4 regions of the Hoeflea sp. EC-HK425 genome follow, and region 1 is predicted to be linked to each of the others. Evidence: predicted binding sites of a transcription regulator. Region 1 holds the regulator's gene; each other region holds the start of a gene.
What was found. Region 1 encodes PhoB, which activates phosphate uptake and scavenging genes when phosphate is short. Its sites were predicted from a motif close to TGTCATNNANCTGTCAT; they were not measured.

Region 1 (7,564 bases):
ACCGTGGCATGTTCGGCGAGTTCGAGCATACGGGAATGATCCAGCGTCCGGATCATGATGATGTCGACATAGCGCGAGAGAACCTTTGCCGTATCGGCAATGGTTTCGGCCCGACCGAGTTGCATCTCCGTTCCCGACAGGAACAGCGTCTCGCCACCGAGCTGCCGCATGCCGACATCGAAGGAGACACGAGTGCGTGTCGAGGGCTTCTCGAAGATCATGGCCAGCATCTTGCCAGCGAGTGGCTTGTCCGCTTCGGTCGCCGTCTTGGCGGATCGCGCCGCGTCGAGCATGGCACGCAACTCTCCGGCGCTGACGGCGGAGAGATCGAGAAAATGCCGGGTGCTGGCGGATGGGGTCTTGGTCATAAAATCCGGTCCGTTTAGTTGGCTGCACCGTTGCGGGACAGCATTTCGAGCGCGGCCTCTGTCTTTGCGAGCGCTTCGCGGGCTTCTTCGGCGGTCACGATCAAAGGCGGCAGCAAACGGACGACATTGTCGCCGGCCGGGACTGCCAGAAGATGCTCACTGCGCATCGCCGCAACCAGATCCGCATTGGATTTGGCACACTTGATACCGAGCATCAGGCCGGAGCCGCGGACGTCCGCAATCAAATCCGGATAGCGATCCTTGAGTGAAGCCAGTCCCTGCCTGAGCACCAGAGCAACATCATTGACGTGCGGAAGAAATCCATCGTCGAGAATGATATCCAGCACGGCATTGCCGACCGCCATGGCAAGCGGGTTGCCGCCATAGGTGGTGCCGTGGGTACCGAGCGTCATGCCGTCTGCCGCACTGGCCGTGGCCAGGCAGGCGCCAAAGGGAAAACCGCCGCCGATGCCTTTTGCCACTGCCATGATGTCCGGCTCAATGCCGGCCCATTCATGGGCGAACAACTTGCCGGTCCGGCCCACACCCGACTGAACCTCATCAAGGATCAGCAGGATGCCATGTTCATCGCACAGCTCGCGCAGGCCGCGCATGCATTCATTGGGCAGCGGACGGATACCGCCCTCGCCCTGCACCGGCTCGACCAGAATGGCGGCTGTTTCACTGGTAATCGCCGCCTTCAGCGCCTCATGATCGCCAAATGGAACCTGATCAAAGCCTTCAACCTTCGGCCCGAAGCCTTCGAGGTACTTTGGCTGGCCTCCGGCGGCAATCGTCGCCAGGGTCCGGCCGTGAAAGGCGCCCTCGATGGTGACTATGCGATAGCGCTCGGGCTGGCCATTGACGAAGAAATGACGCCGCGCGGTCTTGATGGCACACTCCAGCGCCTCGGCACCGGAATTGGTGAAGAAGACCTTGTCGGCAAAGGTCACTTCGGTCAGCCGTTGGGCGAGGCGGGACTGATCGGGGATCTCGTGCACATTGGATAGGTGCCAGAGACGATCGGCCTGGGCCTTGAGCGCCCCAACAAGATGCGGATGGGTGTGGCCAAGGGAATTGACCGCTATGCCGGCGGCAAAATCGAGATACCGCTCGCCCTCGGGTGTTTCCAGCCAGACGCCATGTCCGCGCTCGAACACGATCGGAACGCGGTTGTAAGTGTCATAAAGCGGCTTGGCTTCAGCCATGGCGCTTCTCTCCCCCTTCGAGAACGGACAATACGGCACCGCCCTTGCCTTGCGACCGCTACGGCGAGACAAGGCAGGGCATGCCGGAAAACCAAAATGCCGCCCTTTCCGGGGCGGCGTGGGCACTATTTACAATTAGGGCATGCCTGTCAATGAGACAGCAGGCGCGGCTCGGGCCACGGCGATCGCTCCGGTCATTCGCCCAAGCAGCCGGGGATATCACCCCCAAGTCAACGCTGAATGGTGAGAATTGATACCCACCTCCTAAGTTGGGGAAAACCGCAAAAAGGAATCAGCATGATTCGGCTGACTCTTGTCACGGAGTCCGCCGACCACTAAGTTGAAGGCATGAAATAGACGTTCGCGGCGGACACTATTCACCTCACTGTAACCGAGCGTTCGAGTTCCGGTCTTCCGGGGCGACGGTGAGGGATTCTGCCATCCCGGGATACGGGATACGGGGAGAGTATTGCATGAACTGGACTGATGAACGGGTTGAAAGACTCAAGAAACTCTGGGCGGACGGGCTCAGTGCCAGCCAAATCGCGGCTCAGCTGGGCGGCGTCAGCCGCAACGCGGTGATCGGCAAGGTGCACAGGCTCAACCTGCCCGGTCGCGCCAAGAGCGGCGGGCAGGCATCGGTGCGCACCAAGCGCACGACCGCGGCGCCGCGCGCACCGAATTATGCCGGGCGGACAGCAAGCCAGACGACAACCAGAACCGTCAGCCGATCGAGTGGCGGCGCAGCCCTGAAGCAGGATCTGGATGTCGTTGCATCGGAAGAGATCGACACCCGTCCGATGGAGGATGTGGTGGTGCCGATTTCGCGCCGGCTCTCGCTGGTGGAGCTTTCCGAGCGCACCTGCAAATGGCCGGTCGGTGATCCGCTGCAGGAAGGTTTTCACTTCTGCGGCAATGATTCCGGCGATTCCTCGCCCTATTGCGGCTATCACGCCAAGATGGCCTTCCAGCCGTCGAGCGAGCGCAAGCGCGCCCGCTGAATTGATATGCCTCTCACAGGCAAAAGGTTTGGATTACGAAAAAGCCCGGGTTGAAGCCGGGCTTTTTCGTTGGAGCTCTTGTCTGAGATGGCGGTAAATCCCGCGTCAGCCCTCGATCGAGTAGCCCGCGCCGCGAACGGTGCGGATGGTGTCGCGCATGCCGGAGAGATTGACCGCCTTGCGCAACCGGCCGACATGCACGTCGACCGTGCGCTCGTCGACATAGACATCATGACCCCAGACACCATCGAGAAGCTGGGCGCGGGAATAAACCCGGCCGGGTGAACTCATCAGGTATTCGAGAAGCCTGAACTCGGTCGGCCCCAGCTTGATGTCCCGGCCACGGCGCTTGACCCGGTGGGTTTCGCGATCGAGTTCGATATCGCCGACCTTGAGCAGGCTGGAAATGACTTCCGGACGGGCGCGGCGCAGCATGGCCCTGACACGGGCCAGCAGTTCGGGCGTCGAGAACGGCTTGACGACGAAATCGTCCGCACCCGTGGCCAGGCCACGAACCCTCTCGCTCTCCTCGCCACGTGCGGTGAGCATGATGATCGGCAACCGTTCGGTTTCGGGCCGGGCGCGCAGACGGCGGCACAACTCGATGCCGGAGATGCCCGGCAGCATCCAGTCGAGGATCAGCAGATCCGGAACCCGCTCCTGAAGTGCAATTTCAGCCTCGTCACCGCGCAGCACGGTGTCGACCTCGTAGCCTTCAGCTTCCAGATTGTAGCGAAGCAGCACCGAAAGTGCCTCTTCGTCCTCAACCACAGTAATACGTGGACTCATCGCCATGGGTCATGCACTCCGTAGCGCTCTCAGTCCGAACCCGGTGCGGGCGCGACCATGGTGGCGGTATCATCGTCCTTCGGCCGTTCGGCTGCCAGCTGCTCGCCGGTGGCCACGTAATAGACCGTCTCGGCGATATTGGTGGCGTGATCGCCGATCCGCTCAATGTTCTTGGCGCAGAAAAGCAGGTGGGTGCAGGCAGTGATGTTGCGCGGATCTTCCATCATGTAGGTCAGAAGTTCGCGGAACAGCGAAGTGTAGATCGCGTCGATCTCCTCGTCACGCTCGCGGATCGAATTGGCGAGATCGGGCGAACGGGTTGCAAAGGCGTCCAGCACTTCCTTGAGCTGAGTCAGAGCCAGTTCGGCCAGATGCTCGAGGCCGCGGACCAGCTTGCGCGGCTGGGCCATGGTGTGAACGGCGATCACCCGCTTGGCGATGTTCTTGCCCAGATCGCCGACCCGCTCAAGATCGGAGGCGATCCGGATCGAGCCGATGATCTCACGCAGATCCGAGGCCATCGGCTGGCGCTTGGCAATTACCAGAACTGCCTTGTCGTAGATTTCACGCTCGCCATTGTCGAGCAGCAGATCTTCGGAGATGACGCGCTGGGCTGAGCCGGTATCGGCATTGACCAGGGCCGCGACGGCGTCGGCAACCATGCGCTCGGCAATGCCGCCCATTTCCGACAGCCGGCGCGTCAGGAAACGAAGGTCATCATCATAAGAAGTGACTGTGTGTGCTTCGGGCATGGTTTGATCCTTCAATCCTGTAATCGTGACGCAAAAGGCAGTCGCATTAGCCGAAGCGGCCGGTGATGTAGTCCTGGGTCAGCTTGTTGTCGGGATTGGTGAACATCTTGTCGGTATCACCTTCCTCGACAAGATAGCCCAGATGGAACATCGCCGTGCGTTGCGATACACGGGCAGCCTGCTGCATCGAGTGGGTCACGATCACGATGGTGTAATTGACGCGAAGCTCGTCGATCAGTTCCTCGACCTTTGCGGTGGCGATCGGGTCGAGCGCCGAGCACGGCTCGTCCATCAGAATGACTTCAGGGCTTACGGCGATGGCGCGTGCGATGCAAAGCCGCTGCTGCTGGCCGCCCGACAGACCGGTGCCCGGCTCCTGCAGACGATCCTTGACCTCGTTGAAAAGGCCGGCCTTGATCAGGCTGCGCTCGACAACTTCGTCCATCTCCACGCGGGTCGAAACCTGGCCGTGAATGCGCGGTCCGTAAACGATGTTTTCGTAAATGGACTTGGGAAACGGGTTGGGCTTCTGAAAGACCATGCCGACGCGTGCCCGCAATTCCACGACATCGATCATCGGGGCGTAGATGTTTTCGCCGTCCAGCGTGACTTCGCCGTTGACCCGGCAGATATCGATCGTGTCATTCATCCGGTTAAGACAGCGCAGAAAAGTCGACTTGCCGCAGCCAGAGGGTCCGATGAGCGCCGTCACGCTGTTCTTGCGGACATCGAGATTGACATCAAAAAGCGCCTGCTTTTCGCCGTAGAAGACGCTGACGTCGGTGCCGCGCATCTTGATCGCGGATTCCTCGATGGCAGCATCAACCGCTTTTTCAGTCGCCGCTTCAGACATGATGTTCATCTCCGTCTTCCCTTCAACAGTTTCAGTATACTCAGGGCTTGGTTGATTCAAAGGTGACAGCCGGGTCCTACCAGCGGCGCTCAAAGCGTCGGCGCAACAGGATGGCGATGGCGTTCATGACGAGCAGGAAGATCAGCAGGACAATGATCGCGCCCGATGCCCGCTCGATAAAGGCCGGGTCGCCCCGCTGGGTCCAATTGTAAACCTGGACCGGCAGTGCGGCAGCCGGGTCGAAAAAGCCTTCGGGCGGCGCAGCAGGATACTCACGCACGAATGCCACCATGCCGATCAACAGCAATGGTGCCGTTTCACCCAGTGCCTGGGCCAGACCGATGATTGCTCCGGTCAGGATGCCGGGAGCCGCGAGCGGCAGCACATGGTGGAAAATGGCCTGCATTTTCGAAGCGCCAATTCCGAGCGCCGCGTCACGGATCGATGGTGGGACTGCCTTGAGTGCGGCGCGCGTGGCAATGATGATGGTGGGCAGCGTCATCAACGTCAGCACCAGAGCACCGACAATCGGAGCGGACTGCGGCAGGCCGACGAAATTGATAAACAGTGCCAGACCCAGAATACCGAACACGATAGAAGGCACAGCAGCGAGGTTTGCAATGTTGACTTCAATAAGGTCAGTCCACCGATTCTGCGGCGCAAACTCTTCAAGATAGATCGAGGCTGCGACACCGATTGGCAGCGACAAGGCCAACACTATCATCATCATGTAGGCAGATCCGAGAATGGCAACGCCGAGGCCAGCTGCTTCCGGCCGGGTGTCAGAGGCGTCAGGCGCGGTGAAGAAAGCCCAGTTGAAGCGAAGGTCCAGAATTCCGGCTTCCTTCAGCCTGTCGGCAAGAACCAGCTGCTCGGGCGAAATGTTGCGGTCGAGTGCCGCGCTTTCCATGGTCACCCTGCCCTTGAAGTAGCCGTCGATACGACCGGACGCGAGGAGATCGAAGGAAATCGTTTCGCCTATCTGGTCGGGGTTGGCCAGAATGAAGCGGCGCAGTTCAGCCGGGGCTTCCCCCGAAATGAGCGCAGCCGCTTCATTCGGGTTGACGCCTTCGGCCGCAAATCCGCGTTTGTCTAGCATGTCCTGCACAGCAGTCTTGATCAGAGGCTGGATCGTGAAAGTCGTGATCTTCTGCAGATCCTCTGGCGCGCGGTTGCCATTCTTGTCCAGCTTTGCAGGATCAAGATAAACGTCCAGGGCGATATAGGTCTGGTTGAAGGACGACAGACCGTTCGACAGGATCGATGCCATCAGTCCTACAAGCGCGAAAATACCAATTGCAACGGCCGCAAGGCCCATCATCCGGAAGCGCTTCTCCGCCGCATTGCGTTTGCGGGTACGCTCTCCAACATTCAAAAGCGAGCGTCCGGTGGTGCCAGCCCCGGCGGAATGATCGGCGGTGATTTCGGTCATTCGTATTGCTCCCGGTATTTGCGCACAATGTAGAGCGCCAGAACATTCAGGCCGAGCGTGAAGACGAACAGGGTCAGGCCAAGCGCGAAGGCCACAAGGGTCTCGGGGCTGGCAAACTCGGTGTCTCCGGTCAACTGGCTCACGATTTTCACGGTGACGGTTGTCATTGCCTCAAAGGGATTGAGGTCAAGGCGAGCCGCAGCCCCTGCCCCCATGACGACGATCATGGTTTCGCCGATGGCGCGGCTGGCAGCCAGCAGGAAAGCCCCGACAATTCCCGGAAGAGCGGCAGGGAGGATAACCTGCTTGATGGTTTCCGACTGGGTAGCGCCGAGGCCATAGGAACCATCGCGCATCGCTTGCGGCACAGCATTGATAATATCATCGGACAATGACGAGATGAACGGGATCAGCATGATGCCCATCACAAGGCCGGCGGTCATCACCGATGCTGACGACGTTCCAAGGCCCAGCGGCTGGGCTATCCAGTCGCGAAGAAACGGGCCGACTGTTATGAGCGCAAACAAACCATAGACGATCGTTGGGATACCGGCGAGCACCTCGATGGCGGGCTTGGCGAAGCTGCGCAACGCACGTCCGGAATATTCGGCAAGATAGATCGCGATCATCAGGCCTATCGGGACGGCCACGAGGAGGGCGACGAAGGATACGTAGAGCGTACCCCAGAGCAAAGGCAGAAACCCGAAATCGGAGCCACCGCGAAACTGCGGATTCCAGACAGTCGAGAAGTAGAATTCGCTCGCCGGGTAGAGCTGGAAGAACTGCAATGATTCAAACAGCAGCGATGCCACGATCCCGACAGTGGTCAGGATAGCCACCAAAGAGGAGCCCATCAGAAGCGCCTTGATAAAGGTCTCTGTGATGTTGCGGGCGCGCATTTTGGGCGTGATACGTGACCAGGCCCAGAAAGCGAAAGCCAGAGCGACGACGATCACGGCGACGTTTCGAACCGAAGAGGCGATGCTGTCGAACTCGCGGTAGGACTTGGCCGCTTCAAAAACGGCAGGGGCCACGTCGGAGCCAAGCGCCACACCGACTTCGGCAAGCCGAGAGCGGACATTGGTCAGGTCGGCCCGCATGTCCACCAGCTCGCTTTCAGAAACATCTCCTTGAGCGAGGATCAATCCCAAACCATCGGAA
Region 2 (7,564 bases), 2.2 Mb from region 1:
CCGACCCGACGCTGCTGGCGCTTGAGGAAAACGGCATGGCCGGTCAGATCTACTTCGGTACCTTCGACCTCGGCGCCAACATCGTCGAAGGCATCAAGGCCGGAACCATCAACTGGGGCATCGACCAGCAGCCGTTCCTGCAGGCCTATCTGCCTGTGGTGGTGCTGACCAACTACCACCGGTACGGCGTGCTGCCGGGCAACAACATCAATTCCGGCCCCGGCTTCGTCACCGCCGACGGACTTGAAATGGTTGAGAAATATGCGGGCGAATACCGCTAAGGGTTCCTCCCTGGCAGTGGCGCCCCTGTGCGCCGCTGCCATTTCTTGCAGTTTCCCATTCAAATCAACGTCTGTGAGGCCTCATGTCCGATACGGCTGACGCACCCGCAAGCGACGAACGCATCAAGCAGACATCGGCCCTGCGCAAAGCCCTGATCCGGCCTGAACTGGGCGGCATCTGCGGCACGGTGATCGTGTTCGTGCTTTTCGCAATCTTTGCCGGAGACAGCGGCATGTTCTCCTCGCAAGGGGTTCTCAACTGGTCCGTCGTCTCCGCCCAGTTCATGATCATCGCCGTGGGCGCCTGCCTGCTGATGATCGCCGGCGAATTCGACCTCTCGGTCGGTTCGATGATTGGCTTTGCCGGGATGATGATCGCGATCTTCACTATCACACTGGGCTGGCCGGTATGGCAGGCGATCCTGATCACGTTTGCCTTGTGTATTGCCATCGGCGCGCTCAACGGCATCATCGTCGTGCGCACCGGCCTGCCGAGCTTCATCGTCACGCTGGCGTTCCTGTTCATCCTGCGCGGCTTCACGATCTATTTGCCGCAGTTGATCGAGCGCAAGACCATCATCGGCGGCATCGACAAGGCGGCCGAAGGTGACTGGCTGGCCGCTCTCTTTGGCGGCAAGATCCTCACAGGACTGTTCACCTGGCTCGGTGACGCAGGGATCATTGCGGTGTTCGAGCGCGGCAACCGCGCAGGAGAGCCGGTCGTCGACGGCATTCCGATGCTGATTGTCTGGGCGCTCATGCTGGTGGTTTTCGGACACTTCCTGCTCACCCGAACCAAATTCGGCAACTGGATCTTTGCCTCTGGCGGCGACGCCCAGGCTGCGCGCTATGTCGGCGTTCCCGTCAACCGCGTGAAGATCCTGATGTTCATGTTCACTGCCTTCTGCGCCTGCGTTTTCGCCACCTGCCAGGTGATGGAGTTCGGCTCCGCGGGCGCAGATCGCGGCCTGCTCAAGGAATTCGAGGCCATCATCGCCGTCGTCATCGGCGGCGCGCTGCTGACCGGCGGCTACGGCTCGGTCATCGGTGCGGCCCTGGGCGCGCTGATCTTCGGCGTGGTCCAGCAGGGCCTGTTCTTTGCCAATGTCGAAAGCTCGCTGTTCCGGGTGTTCCTCGGCGTCATCCTACTGTTCGCCGTGGTGCTCAACACCTACATAAGACGCATGATCACGGGGGAGAGATGAGATGAACCCGGAACACGCTCCCCTGATTGAAATGAAGAACATCGAGAAGCATTTCGGCTCGGTGATCGCATTGAACGGCGTCTCGCTGGAGATCTATCCAGGCGAATGCCATTGTCTGCTCGGCGACAACGGCGCCGGCAAGTCAACCTTCATCAAGACCATGTCCGGGGTCCACAAGCCGACCCGCGGCGAGATCCTGTTCGAAGGCAAGCCGATGCATTTCGAAGACCCGCGCGACGCGATCTCGGCAGGAATCGCCACGGTCTATCAGGATCTGGCCATGATCCCGCTGATGTCGGTGAGCCGCAATTTCTTCATGGGCAACGAACCCGAAAAGAAATTCGGCCCTTTCAAGCTGTTCGACCATGCCTATGCCAACGAGATCACCATGCAGGAAATGCGCAAGATGGGCATCAACCTGCGCGGGCCGGACCAGGCGGTGGGCACGCTGTCAGGCGGCGAACGCCAGACCGTGGCGATTGCAAGGGCCGTGCATTTCGGCGCCAAGGTGCTGATCCTCGACGAACCGACCTCGGCGCTCGGCGTGCGCCAGACCGCAAACGTGCTCGCCACCATCGACAAGGTGCGCAAGGACGGCATTGCCGTGGTGTTCATCACACACAATGTCCGTCATGCGCTGGCCGTTGGCGACCGCTTCACCGTGCTCAACCGCGGCAAGACGCTGGGAACCGCCCAGCGCGGGCAGATCACCCCCGACGAGTTGCAGGACCTGATGGCGGGCGGCCAGGAAATGGTGGCGCTGGAGAGCTCGCTTGGCGGCACCGTCTGACGTCACGCTCTGACTTTCCACAGGAACAGGACGGCGCGGCGGCAGGCCGCGCCTTTTCGTTACAGGTCCGTTTTTGTTTCGTTTTCTTCGATTTTCTGTCGCAAAACTGTCACGTTTTGGCTCGTATTCGCGAAACGCGATCAGCTTCAGTCCTGTTAATTCAAACAGATGACCTGTCATAATCGCTTGCCATTTCGCCGCTGACCCAGAATAGTCAGCGCGGGAGAAACGAAATGCCATTTGGGAGGAAGATCATGACCTTGAAATCACTGCTTTTGAGCACCATCGCCGGTGTTGCCCTGACAATCGCGGCGCCGCTGGCCGCATCCGCTGCCGATTGCGAGCGCGGAACGCTCGATGAACGCTATTGCGACGTTGACGGCGACATGATCGCCGACATTCCGACCGATGCGGCCGAGCTCATCGATCCGGACACTCTGATTTTCGCCTACACGCCGGTGGAGGATCCTGCCGTCTACAAGGAAGCCTGGTCCGACTTCCTGACCCACCTCGACAAGATCACGGGCAAGAAGTCGGTGTTCTTCCCTGTCCAGTCGAACGCCGCCCAGATCGAAGCCATGCGCTCGGGCCGCCTGCACATCGCAGGCTTCAACACCGGCTCCAACCCGCTTGCGGTCAACTGCGCCGGCTTCCGCCCCTTCACCATCATGGCCTCGGAAGATGGCGGCTTCGGCTACGAGATGGAGATCATCACCTATCCGGGTTCCGGCGTGGAAAAGGTCGAGGACATCAAGGGCAAGACCATGGCCTTCACCTCGGAGACCTCGAACTCCGGCTTCAAGGCGCCGTCGGCACTGCTGAAAGCCGAGTACGGCATGGTCGCCGGCACCGATTTCGAGCCTGCCTTCTCCGGCAAGCACGACAACTCGATCCTCGGCGTCGCCAACAAGGATTATCCGGCTGCTGCCATCGCCAACTCGGTGATGAGCCGGATGATCGAGCGTGAGGTGATCACCGCCGATCAGGTCAAGTCGATCTACAAGTCGCAGACCTTCCCGACGACGGGCTTCGGCGTTGTCTACAACCTCAAGCCCGAGCTTCAGGAAAAGATCAAGGAAGCCTTCTTCACCTTCCCTTGGGAAGGATCCTCGCTGAAGAAGGAGTTCGAGAAGTCCAACGAAGGCCAGTTCCTCGAAATGAACTACAAGGATTTCTGGGAAGTCGTTCGCAAGATCGATGCGGCCAATGGTGTTGAATACACCTGCGGGTAATCCCCTTCCCTCTGGCGCCGCGCGTTTTCGCGCGGCGCCGTTCTGTTTCATGACGGGGCCCCATGCTCGAACTCAAGAACCTGTCCAAGACCTATCGCACCGGCGACAAGGCACTCCAGAACGTCACGCTGACCGTGCCGAAAGGCCAGGTCATGGCGCTGATCGGTCCATCCGGCGCCGGCAAGTCGACGCTGATCCGCTGCATCAACCGGCTGGTTGAGCCGACATCAGGCAGCGTCATCCTCGACGGCACCGATGTCACCGCTCTCGGTTCCGGGGCACTGCGCAAGATGCGGCGCAAGATGGGCATGATTTTCCAGCAATACGCCCTCGTCGAGCGCCTCACCGTGATGGAGAACGTACTCTCAGGACGCCTCGGCTATGTCGGTTTCTGGCGCTCCTATTTCCGCAAATATCCGCAAGCCGATGTCGACGAGGCGTTTCGCCTGCTCGACCGGGTCGGCCTGCTGGCCATGGCCGACAAGCGTGCCGACGAACTGTCCGGCGGCCAGCGCCAGCGCGTCGGCATCGCCCGCGCGCTCATCCAGAATCCGCGTCTGCTGCTGGTCGATGAGCCGACTGCCTCGCTCGATCCGAAGACCTCGCGCCAGATCATGCGCCTGATCTGCGAACTCTGCGCCGAACGCGATCTCGCCGCCGTCATCAACATCCACGACGTGGCTTTGGCGCAGATGTTCGTCGAGCGCATCGTCGGCCTCAAGGCGGGTGAACTCGCCTTTGACGGCAAGCCGGTCGAAATGACCGAGGACGTGCTGACCAACATCTACGGCGAAGAGGACTGGCACGCGACCATACGCGAAGTCGACGATGAAGATGCGGAAGCTGAGGAACCCGTTGCATGAGCGCGGTCCTGCTTGAAGACAGGCTCGGCACCACCTGGAAGAAGCCGCCGCTGATCTCCAATCCGACGCTGCGCTGGGGTCTTTTCATCGCAGCCGCGGTCTATCTCGTGCTGGCCACTGCCTCGATCGACGTCAACTGGTCCCGCGTCGCCGAGGGCCTGAGCCGCGGCTGGGCCTTCATCGCCTCGTTCTTCAATCCCGATTTCGTCTCGCGCGGCACCGATATCCGCGACGGCATACTTGAAAGTGTTATCATCACTGTTGCTTCGACCGTGGTCGGCATCCTGATCTCGATTCCGATCGGGCTTGGGGCCGCGCGAAACATCGCGCCATTGCCGGTCTATCTGATCTGCCGCGGCATTGTTGCACTGTCGCGGGCACTCAACGAGATCATCGTCGCCATCCTGCTGGTGGCGATCTTCGGTTTCGGCCCGCTCGCGGGCTTCCTCACCCTGTCGTTTGCCACGATCGGCTTCCTCGCCAAGCTCCTGGCCGAGGACATCGAGGAGATGGACAAGGTACAGGCGGAAGCCATCCGCGCCACCGGCTCGACATGGATGCAATGGATCAATTACGGGGTCCAGCCGCAGGTGATGCCCCGGCTGATCGGCCTGTCGATGTACCGCCTCGACATCAATTTCCGCGAATCCGCGGTTCTCGGGCTGGTCGGCGCCGGCGGCATCGGCGCCACGCTCAACACCGCCTTCGACCGCTACGAGTTCGACACGGCGGCAGCGATCCTGCTGATCATCATCGTCACCGTCATGGTGCTGGAATACCTCTCCGGCATCATCAGGGCAAAGGTGCAGTAATGCCGGTTTCACAAAACGCGAGCGGCGCGAAAATCTGGCAATTGCGCAACCGCAACCAGACGCTTGCGCGCTGGGCCGCCTACCTCGCAGGCGTGGCCGTCTTCATGTGGTGCTGGCAGCGCATATCAGATGCCACCACATGGTTCTTCGTCTGGGATGCCCCGCGCATTGCCGCCGACATCGGCGGTCGCGCCTGGCCTCCGCGCTGGTCGTACATGGACAAGCTCTGGGGCCCGCTCTGGGACACGCTCAACATGGCGACGCTGGGCACCCTGCTCGCCTTGGTGATGGCGGTGCCGGTGGCCTTTCTGGCAGCCCGCAACACCACGCCGAGCGCCACCTTCATCCGACCGATCGCACTGTTCATCATCGTTGCCACGCGCTCGATCAACTCGCTGATCTGGGCGCTGCTGCTGGTCGCCGTCATCGGCCCCGGCGTCTTCGCCGGGCTTCTCGCCATCGCCTTCCGCTCGATCGGGTTCTGCGCCAAGCTGCTCTACGAGGCGATCGAGGAGATCGACCCCACCCAGGTCGAGGCGATCACCGCCACCGGCGCCAGCCGCTGGCAGGTGATGGCCTATGGCATCGTGCCCCAGATCATGCCTGCCTTTGCCGGCATCAGCGTCTTCCGCTGGGACATCAATATCCGCGAATCCACCGTTCTCGGCCTCGTCGGCGCCGGCGGCATCGGCCTGCAGTTGCAGTCCTCGCTCAACACGCTGGCCTGGCCGCAGGTGACGCTGATCCTGATTGTCATTCTGGCAGCCGTCGTGATAGGCGAATGGGTCTCGGCCAAGGTGCGTGGAGCCATCATTTGAGTACAGGATCAGAGGTCATCAGCGACCAGGGCGCCGCGTGGGCCTTCCGGGAGTATGAATCCGTGCGCCACCGCCTGCCGGCGCTGCGCCGCCAGGCCGAGTTCGTGCGCGCCGACACTCTCGACGCGATCGCCGACCGGTTCGATGTGTTCCTGCTCGACGCCTTCGGCGTGCTTAACATCGGCGAGACCGCCATTCCCGGCGTCGTCGACCGCGTCAACGGACTGCGCGCGCGCGGCAAGCAGGTGATGGTTGTCACCAATGCCGCAGGCTACCCCTCCTCCGTGCTTCATGCCCGCTACGAGCGTCTGGGCTACAGCTTCGCCACCGAGGACGTGGTCTCGAGCCGCATGGCCTTGCTCCGGGGGCTTGAAACCCACCCGGAGCTGAAATGGGGCATGGCGGCGCAGCCGAAATTCGGCCGCGAGGAACTTCCAGACGGCGCGGATTTTCTCGAGGATGACGCGGCCGCCTATGCCGGCGCAGAAGGCTTCCTCATGTTCGGCGCATCGGCCTGGAGCGAGCCCCGCCAGGCGCTGCTCGAACAGGCGTTGAAAGACAGCCCGCGTCAGGTACTGGTCGGCAATCCCGATCTGGTCGCACCCGTGGAGAACGGCCTGTCACGCGAACCGGGCCATTATGCCCACCGCCTCGCCAACGCCACCGGCATCGAGCCGGTGTTCTTCGGCAAGCCGTTTCCTGCGATCTTCGACATGGCCCGCGAGCGCATCCGCCCCGGCGTGCCCGACGAGCGGGTGCTGATGGTCGGCGACACGCTGCACACCGACATTCTCGGCGGCAACGCGGCGGGCTTCCGCACCGCGCTGATCGCGGGCTACGGATTTTTCGACGGCGAGGATCCCGCCGCGGCGATCGCGGAATCAGGCATCATTCCGGATTTCATTCTCGACCGGCCCTGACGCTCCGGCCGGCTTCCGCCGCCGTCATGGTCCGAATTCAATCGTTTTGCATCCGGTCTTGACGCACATCAAGGCGGGGCAAAATCCTGCACCTATAGTTGCCTCTCGTTCTGACTGTTTCAATCAGCCTCCGGGAGAGCCTCATGTCCGCAGCCAACAAGAATGTCATCTGGTTTGAAGATCTGTCGCGCGGCGATGTCGGACTGGTCGGAGGCAAGAACTCGTCACTGGGCGAAATGGTGCAGCAACTGGGCGAGAAGGGTATCGACGTTCCGCCCGGCTTCGCCACCACGTCTGATGCCTTCCGCGCCTTCATCAAGGCCAACAATCTCAATGAGGTGATCGCCGAGGCGATGGAGATGCTCGATTCGGGCAAGCGCACACTGGCCGAAACCGGCAAGGCTGTGCGCGCCGCAATCGTTGCCGGCGACTGGCCCGAGGATATCCGCGAGGCGATCCTGGCGGCCTACCGCGAACTCTCCGAACGCACCGGCAACACAGACCTCTCCGTCGCGGTCCGCTCGTCCGCCACCGCAGAGGATCTGCCGGACGCGAGCTTCGCCGGCCAGCAGGAAACCTATCTCAACGTCCGCGGCGAAGCCGCGCTGTTGTCGACATGCCGGCGCTGCTACGCCTCGCTGTT
Region 3 (7,564 bases), 1.1 Mb from region 1:
ACAGTCCGGGCACTCGAAGCGGTGGCCGCATACCCGGCACAGCGTCAAGGGCGCATAGCCACGCCGGTTGAGAAACAGCAGCGACTGTTCCTTGCGTTCCAGCGTCTCGGCCATGGCTTTCAGCAAGAGCGGCGACAGGAACCCGCCGCGCGCCGGCGGAGAACGCCTGAGATCGACGAGTTTGAGGTCCGGCAGCCCGGCATCGGCATACCGGCCCGGCAGCAAAAGGTGGCTGTAGCGGCCCTGCTGCGCGTTGACCCGGCTTTCGATCGACGGCGTCGCCGACGCCAGCACCACCGGAATTCGGGCGAGCCTGGCGCGGACCACCGCCATGTCGCGGGCGTTGTAGAACACCCGGTCTTCCTGCTTGTAGGCCGGGTCGTGCTCCTCGTCGACGATGATCAGCCCGAGATCATGAAACGGCAGGAACAGCGCCGAGCGCGCGCCCGCCACCACGCTGACGCGGCCCTCGGTCACCTGCCGCCACACCTTCTCGCGCATCCTCGGCGCCAGTTCCGAATGCCATTCCGCCGGCCGCGCGCCGAAACGGTCGTGAAACCGGTCGAGAAACTGGGCCGTTAGAGAGATCTCCGGCAGCAGGATCAGCACCTGCCGTCCGGCCCGCACGGCTTCCGCGATCGCCTCGAAATAGACCTCGGTCTTGCCCGAGCCGGTGACCCCGTCAAGCAGCGTCACCCCGAACCCGCTTTTTGCAACCGTTGCCCTGAGCGCGTCCGCGGCCTCCGCCTGACCGTCCTCCAGCAGCGCCGGCTGATAATCGGGATCGGGCTGAGGCACCACCGGCGGCGGCGGCAGCTTCACCGGCTCGAACACCCCTTGCGCGAAAAGCCCGTCGATCACGCTCGGCGTCACGCCTGCCGCATGCGCCAGCCCGCTCTTGCTCCAGGCCAGCCCGTCGCCCGCCTGCTCAAGCACCCGTTCGCGCGCCGCCGTCAGCCGTTCCGGCCGTGTATCGGTGAGCCGCAGCGCATCGATCATCGGTTCGGGATCGAAGGCGGCCGGCGCCCGCAGCGCCATCCGCGCCACCAGTCCCGGCGGCGACAGCGTGTAGGCCGACACCCAGTCGATGAAGCGGCGCATCGGCTCGTTGACCGGCGGGCAGTCGAACACCTGGGTGATCTCGCGCAGTCTGTCCGGATTGACCTGGTCGGCCTCCCCGTCCCAGACGATCCCGGCCACCAGCCGCGGCCCCAGCGGCACCTGCACGATCTGCCCCGGCCCGGCGTCCACCCCCTCCGGCAGCGCATAGGAATAGGCGCGCTCCGCCGGCATCGGGATGAGCACGGGAACAACCTTGCGGGGGAACAGCCCGCCTTCAATTTGTCGCGAATCTTTGGCCATGTGGCGTGACCTTGCCCCCGCTTTGGGCTAAAGGGAACCCGGAATTGTTAAGAGCGCCCCGGACAATCCCGGCTGGCGCAGCTTGGGAGTGTGAAATGAAATTCTTTGTCGACACAGCCGACGTGAACGAGATCCGGGAACTCAACGATTTGGGCCTGATCGACGGCGTCACCACCAACCCTTCGCTGATCATGAAATCCGGCCGCGACATCCGCGAAGTCACCAAGGAGATCTGCTCAATTGTCGACGGTCCGGTCTCCGCCGAGGTCGCCGCCACCGAATATGACGCGATGATGAAGGAAGCGGCCGTGCTGGCCAAGATCGCCGACAACATCTGCATCAAGCTGCCGCTGACGCTCGACGGCCTGAAGGCCTGCCGTGCATTGACCTCCGACGGCCACATGACCAATGTGACGCTGTGCTTCTCGGCCAACCAGGCGCTGCTCGCCGCCAAGGCTGGCGCGTCCTTCATTTCGCCCTTCATCGGCCGCCTCGACGACATGGGCATCGACGGCATGGACCTGATCCGCGAAATCCGCCAGATCTACGACAATTACGGCTTCGAAACCGAAATCCTCGCCGCCTCGATCCGCACCGTGGGTCACGTCAAGGAAGCCGCCCTGATCGGCGCCGATGTCGCAACCATCCCCGCCTCGACCATCAAGGCGCTGGTCAAGCATCCGCTCACCGACAAGGGCCTCGACGCGTTTCTGGCCGACTGGAAGAAGACCGGCCAGACCATCGCCTGATCCGGCTGGCCGGATCACGTTCCATGAAATGAAGCTGAAGCGGCCCGGTCACCCCGGGCCGTTTTGTCATTCCGGGTCAAGGCAAGCAGTCAGGCCGGGGCCGTCACGTGCTGTGAGAAAGCGTTGGTGAAACGTCTCGAGCGCCTTGCGGCTCAGGCCGCCTGGCTCCAGCCCTTCGGGGCCGGCTCGAAGGCCCGGTCCGCGTCTTTCGCAAGCCCGTGCACGGTGTGATACTCGAGCGCCCGGACCGCTTCCGCGGGGTCGCCATCGAGCGCGTCGGGCATGATCGGTTCTCCGACCGTGAAGCGGAACGTGTGGTGCTTCTTGTTGAGCAGCTCGTGAAACACGGTCATGTCGCGCAATTCGGTCGAATGTTTCGACAGCCAGTAGAACAGGCCGGAATTGCGCGCCGAGATATTGACCGGCACCACCGGCAATTCATGCCGCTTGGCCAGCGTCACCGCCGACAGCTTCCATGGGCGTTCCGTCAGCCTGCCCTCGTGCCAGAAGGCGATGCGGCCTGACGGAAACAGCACCGTGGCCTTTCCATCCTGCACCGCGCGGTTGGTCAGCTGCAGGGTTTCGCGGGTCTTGTCGCGGCTTTTGTAGTCGTCGCGCCACTCGACCGGGATGATGATTTCGTTGAAGCGCGGGCTGACCCGCACCGCGTCGCGGTTGGCGAAAATCATCATGTCGGGGCGATGGCGGCTCAGGAAATCATACATCGCCACGCCGTCGGCGATGCCGGTGGGGTGGTTGGCAACCAGCAGGAAGCCGCCTTTTTTCGGGATCCGCTCCTGGCCGCGCGACTGGATGTCGAGCTTCAGAATGTCGCTGAGGTGGCGAAACGCCTCGTGACCGGACATGGTGCCGATGGCGTCGGCCATGCGCACTGCGGCGCCGTACTTCAGCGTCGCATAGAGAAACGGCCGCATCACCGGCCAGGCCGGGTGCGCCACCAGACGGCCGCCGCGCTCGGCGATCAGCCGGTCGATGATATGGCCGGGGCGGCCATGGGCCAACACCTGCAACCGGTCTGAAATCTCAGCCACATACGCCATGGATTCGACTCTCTTTCGTCCGCCTGACAAAACCTATGGCAACCAATTATGATGCCATGATGACATCAGTCCGCCGGATCCGTTTACCCCCCGCTAAGCCCACTATGCAATAGTTGGCGCCAAGTTTGGCCGCAGGTGTGGCCGCCCGGTCGCACCACGGAGCGTTCCGGTAGGCCGTTGCAAATCACGGATCCATCATGAACCAGCCTCTCGTCATTGCCGCTCCCGACGTCATTGCCGAACAGCAGCACTGGCTCAACCAGCTGACCGATGAGCGGCGCCTGTCGCCCAAGACCGCCGACGCCTATGAACGCGACCTGCGCCAGTTTCTGGGGTTTCTGACCACGCATCTCGGCGGTCCCCCACGGATCGCCGACCTCGCCGATCTGCGCCCGCTCGACCTGCGCGCCTTCATGGCCGAACGGCGGCGCGGTGGTGCCGGCGCAAGAACGCTGGGACGCGGACTTGCCGGGATCCGGTCGTTCCTGCGCCATCTCGAACGCAAGGGCATGGCCAATGCAGCCGGCGCTTCGGCCACACGCGCGCCGCGCCAGCCCAAGTCGCTGCCCAAGCCCCTGAGCGCGCGCGATGCCCTGCGCGTGGTCGACACCGACCTCCAGATGTCGGACGAACCCTGGATCGCCGCCCGCTCGAGCGCCGTTCTGACCCTGCTCTATGGCTGTGGCCTGCGCATTTCCGAGGCGCTGTCACTGACGGCGAATGACCTGCCGCGCGACGGCGAAACACTGAGGATCACCGGCAAGGGCGGCAAGACCCGCATCGTGCCGCTGCTGGCTGTGGCCAGACAAGCCATCGCCGAATACCGCAGGCTCTGCCCCTATTCGCCCGGTCCCGATCAGCCGATGTTCCGCGGCGCACGCGGCGGTCCGCTGCAGCCGGCCATCGTGCAGAAGGAAATGCGGCGCCTGCGCTCGGCGCTCGACCTGCCCGAGACCGCCACCCCGCATGCGCTCAGACACTCCTTCGCCACCCACCTTCTGGCTGGCGGCGGCGATCTCCGAACCATCCAGGAACTGCTCGGCCACGCCAGCCTGTCGACCACCCAGGTCTACACCGGCATTGATGCCAGCCGGCTCATAGACATCTACGACCGGGCCCACCCCCGCGCCTGAGCCAAACAGCCGGCCCGAACAGCTAGCCCGAACACCTGAACGGGCACAAATTTCCAGCCGCCCCTTGCATCAGGCGGCAGTTCCGGTCGAAACCGTGCATGGTTCCTTTCGATCAACCGTCAGCAAGCAGCGATAAAGCCATGTCCGTCTCCGATATTCTCCCCATCGTTCTCCGCATCGCGGTGATCTCCGTCATCATCTATTTCCTGATCGCCTTCGGGCTGATCCTGTCCCAGGGTGCCTCAGACAAGATTGCCGGCGAAACCATCGATTTTTCCGGCCAGACGGCGGGCGCAAGGCCCGAACCCGCGCCCTTGCAGACCTATCAGGCGCGCGACGGCGCCACGCTCGGCTATCGCCACTACGGCAGCGGAAACGCCGATACGCCGCTCGTCATCTTCATCCACGGATCGGGCTGGCATGGCGGCGCCTATGACGGGCTTGCACGGTCCATCGCCGGGAAGGCCGGCGTCGAGGTTGCCCTGCCGGACCTGCGCGGCCATGGCCCCGACCCGCAAACCCGCGGCGACATTGCCCATGTCGGCCAGTTCGAGGAAGACATCGCCGATCTCGCGGCGCTGCTGCGCAAACCCGGCCAGCCACTGGTGCTTGGCGGCCATTCGAGCGGCGGCGGACTGGTCGTCCGCTTTGCCGGCGGAGACCACCGCTCCACGCTCGACGGCGCGGTGCTGCTGGCGCCGTTTCTCAAGTACAACGCCCCCACCACGCGCCCTAATTCCGGCGGCTGGGCCCGGCCGCTGACCCGCCGCATCATCGGTCTGTCGATGCTTAATGCCGTGGGAATCACCGCGCTCAACGGCCTGACCGCGATACAGTTCAACTTCCCCGCCGAGGTGCTGAACGGCCCCGAGGGCGGCACTGCCACCACGAGCTACAGCTACCGCCTCAACACCGCCTATGCACCGCGCAACGATTATCTCGCCGACATTGCCACGCTGCCGCCCTTCCTGCTGATTGCCGGCGCAGACGATGAATCCTTCGTTGCCTCGGGCTATGAGCCGCTGATGAAAACCGTCAACCCGGACGGCCGCTACCGGTTGCTTGACGGGCAATCCCATCTCGGCGTGATCGACGATGAGCGCACCGCGGAATTGATCGCCGGATTCCTTGGCGATTTGCCCGGCGCGCGCCGGCCGTAAGCCGGGCCCCGGACCGGCAGACGCGGGCGATTAACGTCCGGTTTACCAAGGACGGAAGTTCACAGCGGGTTAACCGGATTGTCAGCCCGCGGACGGTAAGATGACGGGTCAGATCCAGAAGGAACGGCCTGCCATGCATCACCAGCACGTCCTGTCCAGCATAAGGACCACCTGCGCGCGATTTCCAAACCTGGTCTTCGCCGTCGCGGTATCCTTGCCGTTCGCCCTGCTGATCCTGCTTGCGCTCGGCCTTGTCTGGGGCACCGGCCAGGCCCGCGCTGAAGACACAGCGTCCTGCGCCGGCACCAGCCTGGTCGAACAGCTCGCCCTGTCGGATCCGGAGAAGCTTGCCGCCGCCCGCGCCGAGGCCGCCGCCATTCCCAATGGCAGCGGGCTGTTGTGGAAGGTCGAGAAGCCCGGCCTCACCCCCTCCTTCCTGTTCGGAACCATGCATGTCACAGATCCGCGCGTGACCGAGATGCCCGAGGCTGCGCGCGCAGCCTTCGACCAGGCCGGAACCGTGGTGATCGAGACCATAGAGATCCTTGATCCGGCCAAGGCCCAGGCCGCATTGCTGACCAGGCCCGAACTCACCATGTTCACCGATGGAACCACCCTGACCTCGCTCCTCAACGAGGAGGAGACCGAGATCATCAGTGCCGAACTGTCGCGCCGCGGCATTCCGATCGCGCTGGTCTCGCGGATGAAGCCTTGGATGATCGCCGGCCTGGTTGCCCTGCCGGCCTGCGAGATGGCACGCAAGGCCGAAGGCGTCGAGTTTCTCGACATCAAGATCGCCACCACCGCCCGGGACCGGGGCAAGCAGCTGCTCGGCCTCGAAAGCATCGGCGAGCAGATGCAGGCCATGGCCGACCTGCCGATCGAGTTCCACATCCGCGGCCTGGTCGAGACAATCAAGCTGGCTGATCTGATGCCCGACATCATGGCGACCATGACCGGTCTCTACCTGGAGGGCGAGATCGCGCAGATCATGCCGGTGGTTCTGGCTGCCGGACCTGAGGAACTCGAAGATGACGCCAGCGGCTACGCCGCCTTCGAGGAGCGCATCGTTCGCATGCGCAACCACGTAATGGCCGAGCGCGCCGCCCCGATCCTCGACGCCGGCAACGCCTTCATCGCTGTCGGCGCGTTGCACCTGCCAGGCAAGGAAGGCCTGGTGGCGCTCTTGCAGGACGCGGGCTTCACGGTGACGGCGATTCCGGCGAACTCCGGAAGTCTGTAAAGAGGAGCGGCTCCGGCAGCCGTTTCAGCTTCACCCCTTGCGGCAAAGGGCAAAAAGATCGCCCCGCGACGAGATCCCGAGCTTGCCATAGGCACGGCGCCGGTAGGTCACAATCGTGGCCGGGGACAGGCCCAGTTCGCCGGCGATCATCTCCGCCTTCTTGCCACCGAGAACACCCAGGCAGATCTGCCGTTCACGCTCGCTCAGAGCCGCAAGACAGGCGGGATAGCCGGCCGGCGGGTGGCTCTCGTGATGATTGAGCAGGAGCCGGGCAATCAGCGAGAGCAATGCCTCGTCCGGTTTCGGCGCACCCGCTTCGCCATCATAGAAATTGACCATCATCCGCCGTGACGAACCCGCCGCCAGCACGGTGGTCTTGCCTGACAGGCCGGGCTCACTGAAAAAGATATCGAAATAGTCGGGCGGCATCTTTGCAACGATGTCGTCCATACGCCGCACATGCGTCTGGCCTAGCGGCAGCCGCATCAGTTCAGGCAACAGCGGATCCATGCGGAACCAGCCATCCATGTAGCGTCCAGCCAAAACCTCGCCCGTTCTCACCCGTTCATAGTTGCGCGACAAGAGACAGGTCACAGCGTCACCGGTCATTTCGAACACCATCAGCTGGCGCACACCCGTCCATCCGGCCAGATCGACAATGCACGCGGCAAAACCATCGCTGCCACTGGCCGCAGCGCAGTCCTCGATCAGGCGATAAACGCTCGTCACTCATCACCTCCCTTTGTCCGCGCTGTCCTCTCCCAAGGGGGACATACAAGACGACCTCCGCGGAGTAAATTGGCGGCTGGAGACTGCTACGGAGGAAACCCATGAGGCCTGCCGGTCGAGACGAAAC
Region 4 (7,564 bases), 2.3 Mb from region 1:
ACCAGGTAGGCCAGGATCAGCGCGGGAGCGCCGAAGCCAATCATTTGCTTGCGGCTGAACCCCTTGAGCACATGCTGGCGCAAGTCGTCCGGTGTGAGCGTCGCCGTATCGAGAATGGTCATGTCAGTGTCCTTTGACCAGACGGTTGCGGTAGTGGCTCGACAACTGGTCGAAGAACACGATTGTCACGAAAAGCAGGATGAAGATCGCCACCACTTCGTCGTAGCGCCCCTGCCCCCACTGCATGGCGATCCTGAGATCGTGACCGATGCCGCCCGAGCCGACGAAACCGAGAATGGCGGAAGCGCGAATGTTGATTTCGAAACGCAGCAATCCGTAGGACAGCCAGTTCGGCGCGACCTGCGGGATGACCCCGAGCCACATTTTCTGGATCCAGCTCGCCCCTACCGACGACAAGCCCTCGACCGGCTTGAGATCGGCGTTCTCCGAGACCTCGGAAAAAAGCTTGCCGAGCGCACCGGCGGTGTGAAAGGCAATCGCGATCATCGCCGGGACAGGTCCGCCGCCAAGGATGAAGATCAGCACCAGCGCAATGACGATTTCCGGGATCGCGCGCATGCCGTCCATCGACCGCCGGAACAGCGGGATCAGTCGCGGCCAGCGCGCCAGCCCCCTGGTTGAGAGCAGCGCCAGAACGATGGCAAAGGCGGCTCCGATCAATGTGGATACGGCAGCGATGTTCAGGGTTTCGATGAGCGACGGAAGGAATTCCAGAAACAACGCAGGCAGCAACGCCGCCTTCTCGATCCCCTCGGCCAGAACCTCCGAGGGAAAGTCAAACACCTGGGTAAAGCCGGTCCAGAAACCGCCGGCATTGCGCGCATCCGCAAGCTGAAAGCCTGACACCATCATTGCGATGAAGACGATCAGCAGGATACCGCCATACATCTGTTTTTGGCGGGCCATCGCCAGATAATTTTCGCGGATGGCCATCGAGGCGGCGCTGCCGCCATGATGTGTGGTCATATCGCTCATCGGCGGACGCCCTTCCTGAATAGAAAGCGGGGAGCCGGACGGCCCCCCGCGATAGTTTTGGAAACCTTAGTTGCTCTGCGCCTTGCGGACGGCAACGATGGTCTCGTAAGCGTCATGGGTGATTGGCTTGAAACCGGCGGTTTCGCCAGCAGCGATGTTGTAGGCGCACTGTGCGTCCTTCTCGTGCATCGAGCCGACGAGTTCGATCATCTTGTCCTTGACATCCTGCGGCAGCGCCTTGCGCAGAGTGACCGGACCTTCAGGGATCGGCTTCGACTTCCAGATTTCCACGATGTCATTCATGTCGACGAGACCGGAGTCGACTGCCTTGCGCAGTGCACCCGAATTGTAGCCGTCTTCCCAGTTGCCCTGGCCATCGGCCCAAGTCACGCCGGCGTCGATTTCGCCGTTTGCAACCGCAACAATGGTCTGCTCGTGACCGCCAGTGAACTTGACTTCACCGAAATAGTCGCCGCTCTCCATGGAGGCACCGGTTGCCTGGGGAATTTCGATCGATGGGATCAGGTAGCCCGAGGTCGAGTTGGGATCACCAAAACCGAAAGCCTTGCCCTTCATATCATCCAGCGAGGTGATGTTACGGTCCTTGCGGGCAAAGCCGATCGAGTGATAGCTGAACGAGCCGTCGAGGTTGGTCTTGACCAGAACCGGCTCTACGGCTTCAGGATCGGTCAGGAAGGCCTTGGCATAAGAGGAAGCTCCGAGCCACGCCATATCGATCGAACCACCGAGCATGCCCTGGATCACGCCATCATAATCGGCCGGCGTGAACAGCTTGACCGGAACGCCAAGGGCTTCCTCGGCATAGGCACGCAGGCATTCGTTCGAGGTCAGACGGTCCTGGGCGTTTTCGCCGCCGAGGATGCCGATGCGGAATTCGGTGATCGCGTCCTGCGCGAAAGCGCTGGTGGACAAGAGGGCTGCCGTGGCGGCCACGAGGATGGTCTTCATCATAATCTAGTCTCCGTACAAGGGTTGACAGTGGGGTAGGAAAACTGGCGTCTCGGGCCGGAACCGCAGGATGGTCCCGGCAACCGCGAGGTCAGATCGATTCCAGCGCTACGCCGGAAGGAGTGAGTTTCGCTTTGACGTCGGCCGGACGCCCGCGTGCGTGCAGGCTGGTGGACGTCATCGATTCAGAGATTTCCTCGCCGTCGGCACCCGCTCCATAGATCGCGCGAACTGCTTCCGTGGTCAGCTCCTCCGGCCTGCCGTCAAAGACGACCTTACCGGCTGCCATGCCGATGATGCGCTCACAATAATTGCGTGCTGTGTCGAGCGTGTGAAGGTTGGTGACCACCGTGATACCTTCCTGCTCGTTGATGTCCTTGAGCGCATCCATGACGATCTGGGCATTGAGCGGATCGAGCGAGGCGATTGGTTCGTCAGCGAGGATAAGCTTCGGCGATTGCATCAGCGCCCGAGCGATCGCCACCCGCTGCTGCTGGCCACCAGAAAGCGCCTCGGCCCGCTTCGGCGCGTTCTCGGCGACGCCGAGCCGTTCGAGGATCGAGATCGCCCTGAGGATGTCCTCGCGTGGAAACAGGTTGAACATGGTTGCGAACGTCGAACGCATGTTGAGTGTCCCGTGCAGCACGTTGGACACAACGTCGAGACGCGGGACCAGGTTGAACTGTTGGAAGATCATGGCGCAATCGCGCTGCCAGCTGCGCAGTTCGCGCCCGGTCAGCGTCGAGACCGGACGTCCGTGATGGGATATTACTCCGCCGCTGACGCCGGTCAGTCGGTTGATCATTCTCAGAAGGGTCGACTTGCCGGCGCCGGAGCGGCCGATGATACCGACCATCTGCCCCTCGGGAATAGACAGGGTCACTGAGTCAACAGCGGTGTTGGCGCCAAAGCGGCGGGTCACATCGGTCAATTCAAGCATAAGCAAATCCCCATGGGTCACGGCGGGTTTCGTGACTTTCGAGGATTGGACTAGCCCAGCCGTATGAAGGGCCGATGTCGGTTTGATGTCAGTTTTGTTACGATCCACAGCTGCCCGTCCGGATATGTCAAAACCCTTTGTTTTCCTTGTTTTTCCGGCTTGCGCTCAGGCCCCGGTCATGACCCTATGGCTGCATCTGGTGCCTGCATTGTGCGGGAGAATCGGGAATCCGGTGCAATTCCGGAACGTGCCCAACGCTGTGACGGGGACGGCAAGCGCAAGACGCCACTGGGAAATCCGGGAAGGCGCGCCTGCCGGCGGAACCGAAGTCAGAAGACCGGCCAGATGTCATAGCCTTGCCGCGCATGGACAGCGCGGCGGGTTTTCACGGATTGTTGGGGATCAGACAATGCCGAAGACATCAATGCTGGCTGCAGCACAACCATTCACAACAGGTGAACGTGACGCCGTTTACAAGGCCATCTTCACGCGCCGCGACGTGCGCGACCAGTTCCTTCCGGAGCCGATACCGAATGATGTGCTCCGGCGGCTGCTTGAAGCCGCGCACAACGCGCCGTCGGTTGGCTTCATGCAGCCCTGGAACTTCATCACCATCAGGAATCAGACCGTTCGCGATCGGGTCGCCGATGCCTTTGCCCGCGCCAATGAGGAAGCCGCGGCCATGTTTACCGGGGAGCGGCAGTCCAGGTACAAGTTCCTGAAACTCGAAGGCATCCGCAAGGCGCCGCTCAACATCTGCGTCACCTGCGACCGGGACCGCGGCGGCGATGTGGTCTTGGGCCGCACCCACAATTCGAGCATGGATCTCTACAGCACCGTCTGCGCGGTGCAGAATCTCTGGCTCGCAGCCCGCGCCGAGGGCATCGGCATGGGGTGGGTCAGCATCTTTCGCGATGCGGACCTCAAGGCCATTCTCGGCATCCCTGAGCGGATCGAGATCGTCGCCTATCTTTGTCTGGGCTATGTCGACGAGCTCTACGAACGGCCCGAACTGGAGGTCAAAGGCTGGAACCGCAGGCTGCCACTCGATGAGCTGATTTTCGAGGAGTGCTGGCAGGGAGAGGTCTAACCTCCGTGCCGCTCGAGAAACTCTTCAGCCGGCAATGTCCGGAAATCCCTGAGCGCCGCATGTAGCTTCTCATGCTCCCAGTCCCACCAGGCGAGTGCATCAAGCCGGCTGGCGATAGCGTCGGAAAAGCGCTGCCGGATGGTTCGCGCCGGCACGCCGACGGCGATGGCGAAATCGGCCACGTCCTTGGTCACCACCGCGTTCGCGCCGATGCTGGCGCCGTTACCGATTGTTACCCCGGGCATCACCACGGCGCCGTGGCCGATCCAGGTGTCGTGGCCAATCGTGATCCCCTGGCCTGCGCGCCAGTCGAAGAAGTCCTGGTCGTCGCTCTCGCCTTCGAAGTACCATGCCGAGCGGTAGCTGAAGTGATGCAGCGAGGCGCGCTCCATCGGGTGCATGCTGGCATAGATCCGCACATGGGAGGCTATGTTGGCGAACTTGCCGATTTTTGCATAGGCGATCTGGGTATTCTCGACGCAGTAGGAGTAGTCGCCCATGGTTGAATGGGACACCGTGCAATTGGCCCCGACTTCGGTGTAGCGTCCGAGCGTCGAGTCAACGATTTTCGCGGTAGAATGCACCAGAGGCGTTTCCGACAATCTGGTCATGCCGCGGACTTTCCAGCGGCAAAGGCCGAGACGTCGATGACATGGTCGGCTACCGCGTTGCGGACATCGTGATCGTGGAAAATCCCCAGAAGCGCCGCACCCTCCGCCTTCTTGCGGGCGATGAGATCGATGACGACCGCACGGTTCGCCGCATCAAGCGACGCCGTCGGCTCATCGAGTAGCAGGATCGGATGATCGGTGATGAAGCCGCGGGCGATGTTGACCCGCTGTTGCTCGCCGCCCGAAAACGTCGCCGGCGGCAGCGACCAGAGTTTTTCCGGAAGGTTGAGTTCGGCAAAAAGATCCTGCGCCCGCTCATGGGCGACATCCTGCGCCACGCCCCGGATCAGCAGAGGCTCCGCCGCCACATCCAGCGCCGAGACACGCGGCACCGCGCGCAGGAACTGGCTGACATAGCCGATCGTGTCGCGCCGGATTTCGAGCACCGTTCGCGGGGATGCGCTGGCGACATCGACATGGCGGCCATGGTGTTGCACCAAGATCTGGCCGCTGTCGGTGCCGTAATTGCCGTAGAGCATTTTCAGGATCGAGCTCTTGCCGACGCCCGACGGGCCGCCAAGCACCGCGCAGGACCCGGCCTTCAGCGAAAACGAGACATTGGCGACCACCGGCAGTTCGACACCGCCGCGCATGTGCATGATGAAGGTTTTTCGAACTTCCGAAGCGACAAGGAGCGTGTGCATGATTCAGACCTGCAGGATCGAGGAAACGAGAAGCTGGGTGTAGGGCGCGCGCGGATCGTCAAGCACCCGGTCGGTGAGGCCCGCCTCGATCACCCGGCCCTCTTTCATCACGATCATCCGGTCAGACAGAAGCCGGGCCACGGCGAGATCGTGGGTGACGACGATGACGGCGAGGCCGAGATCGGAGACAAGCCCGCGCAACAGGTCGAGAAGCCGAGCCTGAACCGAGACATCTAGACCGCCGGTGGGTTCATCCATGAACACCAGCCGCGGTTCGGTCACTAGGTTGCGGGCGATCTGCAGCCGTTGCCGCATGCCGCCGGAGAAGGTGCGCGGCTGGTCGTCAACCCGGTCCTCGTCGATCTCGACCCGCGACAGCCATTCAATCGCGGTGTTGCGGATGTTGCCGTAATGCCGGTTCCCCACCGCCATCAGCCGCTCGCCGACATTGGCGCCGGCCGAGACCGTCATCCGCAAGCCGTCGATCGGGTTCTGGTGCACGAAGCCCCAGTCGGTGCGCATAAGGTAGCGCCGCTCGGCCTCGGCCATCTTGTAGATGTCGGCAGTCGCGCCGTCGCGCATCCGGTAGTGGACCGTGCCGCAGGTCGGCGTCAGCCGCGAGGAAATGCAGTTGAGCAGCGTCGTCTTGCCGGAGCCGGATTCGCCGACGATCGCCAGCACTTCGCCCGGCCACAGGTCGAAGCTGACATCGGCGCAGCCGATGCGCTTGCCGTAGACCCGGGTCAGGCCCTCGACGCTGAGCAGCGGCTTGACCGGCGCCGGAATGCCGGCCGCGGCAAGCGCTTCAAGTGTGTCGGAATGGCTCATCGAATTGCCTCCTTTTCGGCGCCCGCGTCATCGCCGGCCCCCGGACTTTCGCCAAGCAGCGCTCCGCGGTGCCCATCAGCCTGGCGGCTTTCGCAATGGTGGGTGTCGGAGCAGACGAACATCCGCCCGCCCTTGTCGTCGAGCACCACCTCGTCGAGATAGACCTCGACGGCGCCGCACATGGCGCAGGGCTGATCGAAATGCTGGATCTCGAAAGGATGATCCTCGAAATCGAGGCTCACAACCTCGGTGTGCGGCGGGATCGCGTAGATCCGCTTCTCGCGGCCTGCGCCGAACAGCTGCAGCGCCTCGGACTGGTGCATTTTCGGATTGTCGAATTTCGGCGTCGGCGACGGGTCCATCACGTAGCGCCCCTCGACCTTGACCGGGTAGGCATAGGTCGTGGCGATGTGACCGTTGCGGGCGATGTCCTCGTAGAGCTTGACGTGCATCAGGCCATACTCCTCGAGCGCATGCATCTTGCGGGTCTCGGTCTCGCGCGGCTCGAGGAACCGCAACGGCTCCGGGATCGGCACCTGGTAGACCAGCACCTGGCCTTGGGTCAGCGGCGTTTCCGGAATGCGGTGACGAGTCTGGATGATCGTTGCATCCGGCGTCGCGGTCGTCGTTGCAACGCCTGCGGTCTTGGCGAAGAAGGCCCGGATCGACACGGCGTTGGTGGTGTCGTCGGCGCCCTGGTCGATGACCTTGAGTACATCGTCAGGACCTATGATCGCCGCCGTCACCTGCACTCCGCCGGTGCCCCAGCCATAGGGCATCGGCATCTCGCGGGACGCGAACGGCACCTGGTAGCCGGGCACGGCGATCCCCTTGAGGATAGCCCGGCGGATCATCCGCTTGGTCTGCTCATCGAGATAGGCGAAATTGTAGGTCGCCAGATTCTGCGAACCCTCGTCCTGTGCCAGCGCGTTCATTCCGCAGCCTCCTTTGTGTCGTCCGTTGCGGATGTCTCGCCATCGGCCCTCGCCGCATTGGCGAAATGCTCGGCACGCATGCGCCGCACGAGGTCGAGCTCGGCCTGGAAGTCGACGTAATGCGGCAGCTTGAGATGCTCGACGAAGCCGGTCGCCTGCACATTGTCACAATGCGACAACACGAATTCCTCGTCCTGGGCGGGCGCAACGATGTCCTCGCCGAGTTCGCTCGCCCTGAGCGCCCGGTCGCACAGCGACATTGCCATCGCCTTGCGCTCGGCCTGGCCGAATACCAGGCCATAGCCGCGGGTGAACTGCGGCGGCACCTTGGACGATCCCTGGAACTGGTTGACCATCTGGCACTCGGTCAGCTTGACCCGCCCGATCACCACCGTGAAGCCGAGTTCCGGGATCATCACCTCGACATCGACGTCACCAATGCGGATTTCGCCCACAAACGGGTGGCTGCGCGCATAGCCGCGCTGGGTCGA

Region 2: the regulator PhoB is predicted to act here: its motif matches at 2,373-2,389, upstream of phnD (phosphate/phosphite/phosphonate ABC transporter substrate-binding protein).
Region 3: the regulator PhoB is predicted to act here: its motif matches at 3,221-3,237, upstream of SPHINGO391_RS23975 (1-acyl-sn-glycerol-3-phosphate acyltransferase).
Region 4: the regulator PhoB is predicted to act here: its motif matches at 2,980-2,996, upstream of phnC (phosphonate ABC transporter ATP-binding protein).

What each region holds. Positions count from the first base shown of each region.
Region 1 is NZ_LR701572.1:3,347,844-3,355,407, forward strand. It holds gene argF (ornithine carbamoyltransferase) at 1-368, opposite strand, end outside; gene SPHINGO391_RS18855 (aspartate aminotransferase family protein) at 383-1,576, opposite strand; gene SPHINGO391_RS18860 (GcrA family cell cycle regulator) at 2,050-2,577, shown strand; gene phoB (phosphate regulon transcriptional regulator PhoB) at 2,683-3,366, opposite strand; gene phoU (phosphate signaling complex protein PhoU) at 3,396-4,118, opposite strand; gene pstB (phosphate ABC transporter ATP-binding protein PstB) at 4,165-4,980, opposite strand; gene pstA (phosphate ABC transporter permease PstA) at 5,048-6,403, opposite strand; gene pstC (phosphate ABC transporter permease subunit PstC) at 6,400-7,564, opposite strand, start outside.
Region 2 is NZ_LR701572.1:1,129,346-1,136,909, reverse strand. It holds gene SPHINGO391_RS08140 (sugar ABC transporter substrate-binding protein) at 1-281, shown strand, start outside; gene SPHINGO391_RS08135 (ABC transporter permease) at 365-1,486, shown strand; gene SPHINGO391_RS08130 (ATP-binding cassette domain-containing protein) at 1,518-2,276, shown strand; gene phnD (phosphate/phosphite/phosphonate ABC transporter substrate-binding protein) at 2,531-3,508, shown strand; gene phnC (phosphonate ABC transporter ATP-binding protein) at 3,571-4,371, shown strand; gene phnE (phosphonate ABC transporter, permease protein PhnE) at 4,368-5,183, shown strand; gene phnE (phosphonate ABC transporter, permease protein PhnE) at 5,183-6,001, shown strand; gene SPHINGO391_RS08105 (HAD-IIA family hydrolase) at 5,998-6,921, shown strand; gene ppsA (phosphoenolpyruvate synthase) at 7,065-7,564, shown strand, end outside.
Region 3 is NZ_LR701572.1:4,459,924-4,467,487, reverse strand. It holds gene SPHINGO391_RS23985 (primosomal protein N') at 1-1,362, opposite strand, end outside; gene fsa (fructose-6-phosphate aldolase) at 1,458-2,111, shown strand; gene SPHINGO391_RS23975 (1-acyl-sn-glycerol-3-phosphate acyltransferase) at 2,264-3,172, opposite strand; gene SPHINGO391_RS23970 (tyrosine recombinase XerC) at 3,370-4,305, shown strand; gene SPHINGO391_RS23965 (alpha/beta fold hydrolase) at 4,446-5,465, shown strand; gene SPHINGO391_RS23960 (TraB/GumN family protein) at 5,566-6,708, shown strand; gene SPHINGO391_RS23955 (helix-turn-helix transcriptional regulator) at 6,739-7,437, opposite strand; gene SPHINGO391_RS23950 (FAD-dependent monooxygenase) at 7,539-7,564, shown strand, end outside.
Region 4 is NZ_LR701572.1:1,006,890-1,014,453, reverse strand. It holds gene phnE (phosphonate ABC transporter, permease protein PhnE) at 1-122, opposite strand, end outside; gene phnE (phosphonate ABC transporter, permease protein PhnE) at 124-996, opposite strand; gene phnD (phosphonate ABC transporter substrate-binding protein) at 1,063-1,965, opposite strand; gene phnC (phosphonate ABC transporter ATP-binding protein) at 2,057-2,905, opposite strand; cobalamin riboswitch at 3,086-3,266, shown strand; gene bluB (5,6-dimethylbenzimidazole synthase) at 3,315-3,995, shown strand; gene SPHINGO391_RS07535 (DapH/DapD/GlmU-related protein) at 3,992-4,606, opposite strand; gene phnL (phosphonate C-P lyase system protein PhnL) at 4,603-5,310, opposite strand; gene phnK (phosphonate C-P lyase system protein PhnK) at 5,314-6,138, opposite strand; gene SPHINGO391_RS07520 (alpha-D-ribose 1-methylphosphonate 5-phosphate C-P-lyase PhnJ) at 6,135-7,073, opposite strand; gene SPHINGO391_RS07515 (carbon-phosphorus lyase complex subunit PhnI) at 7,070-7,564, opposite strand, start outside.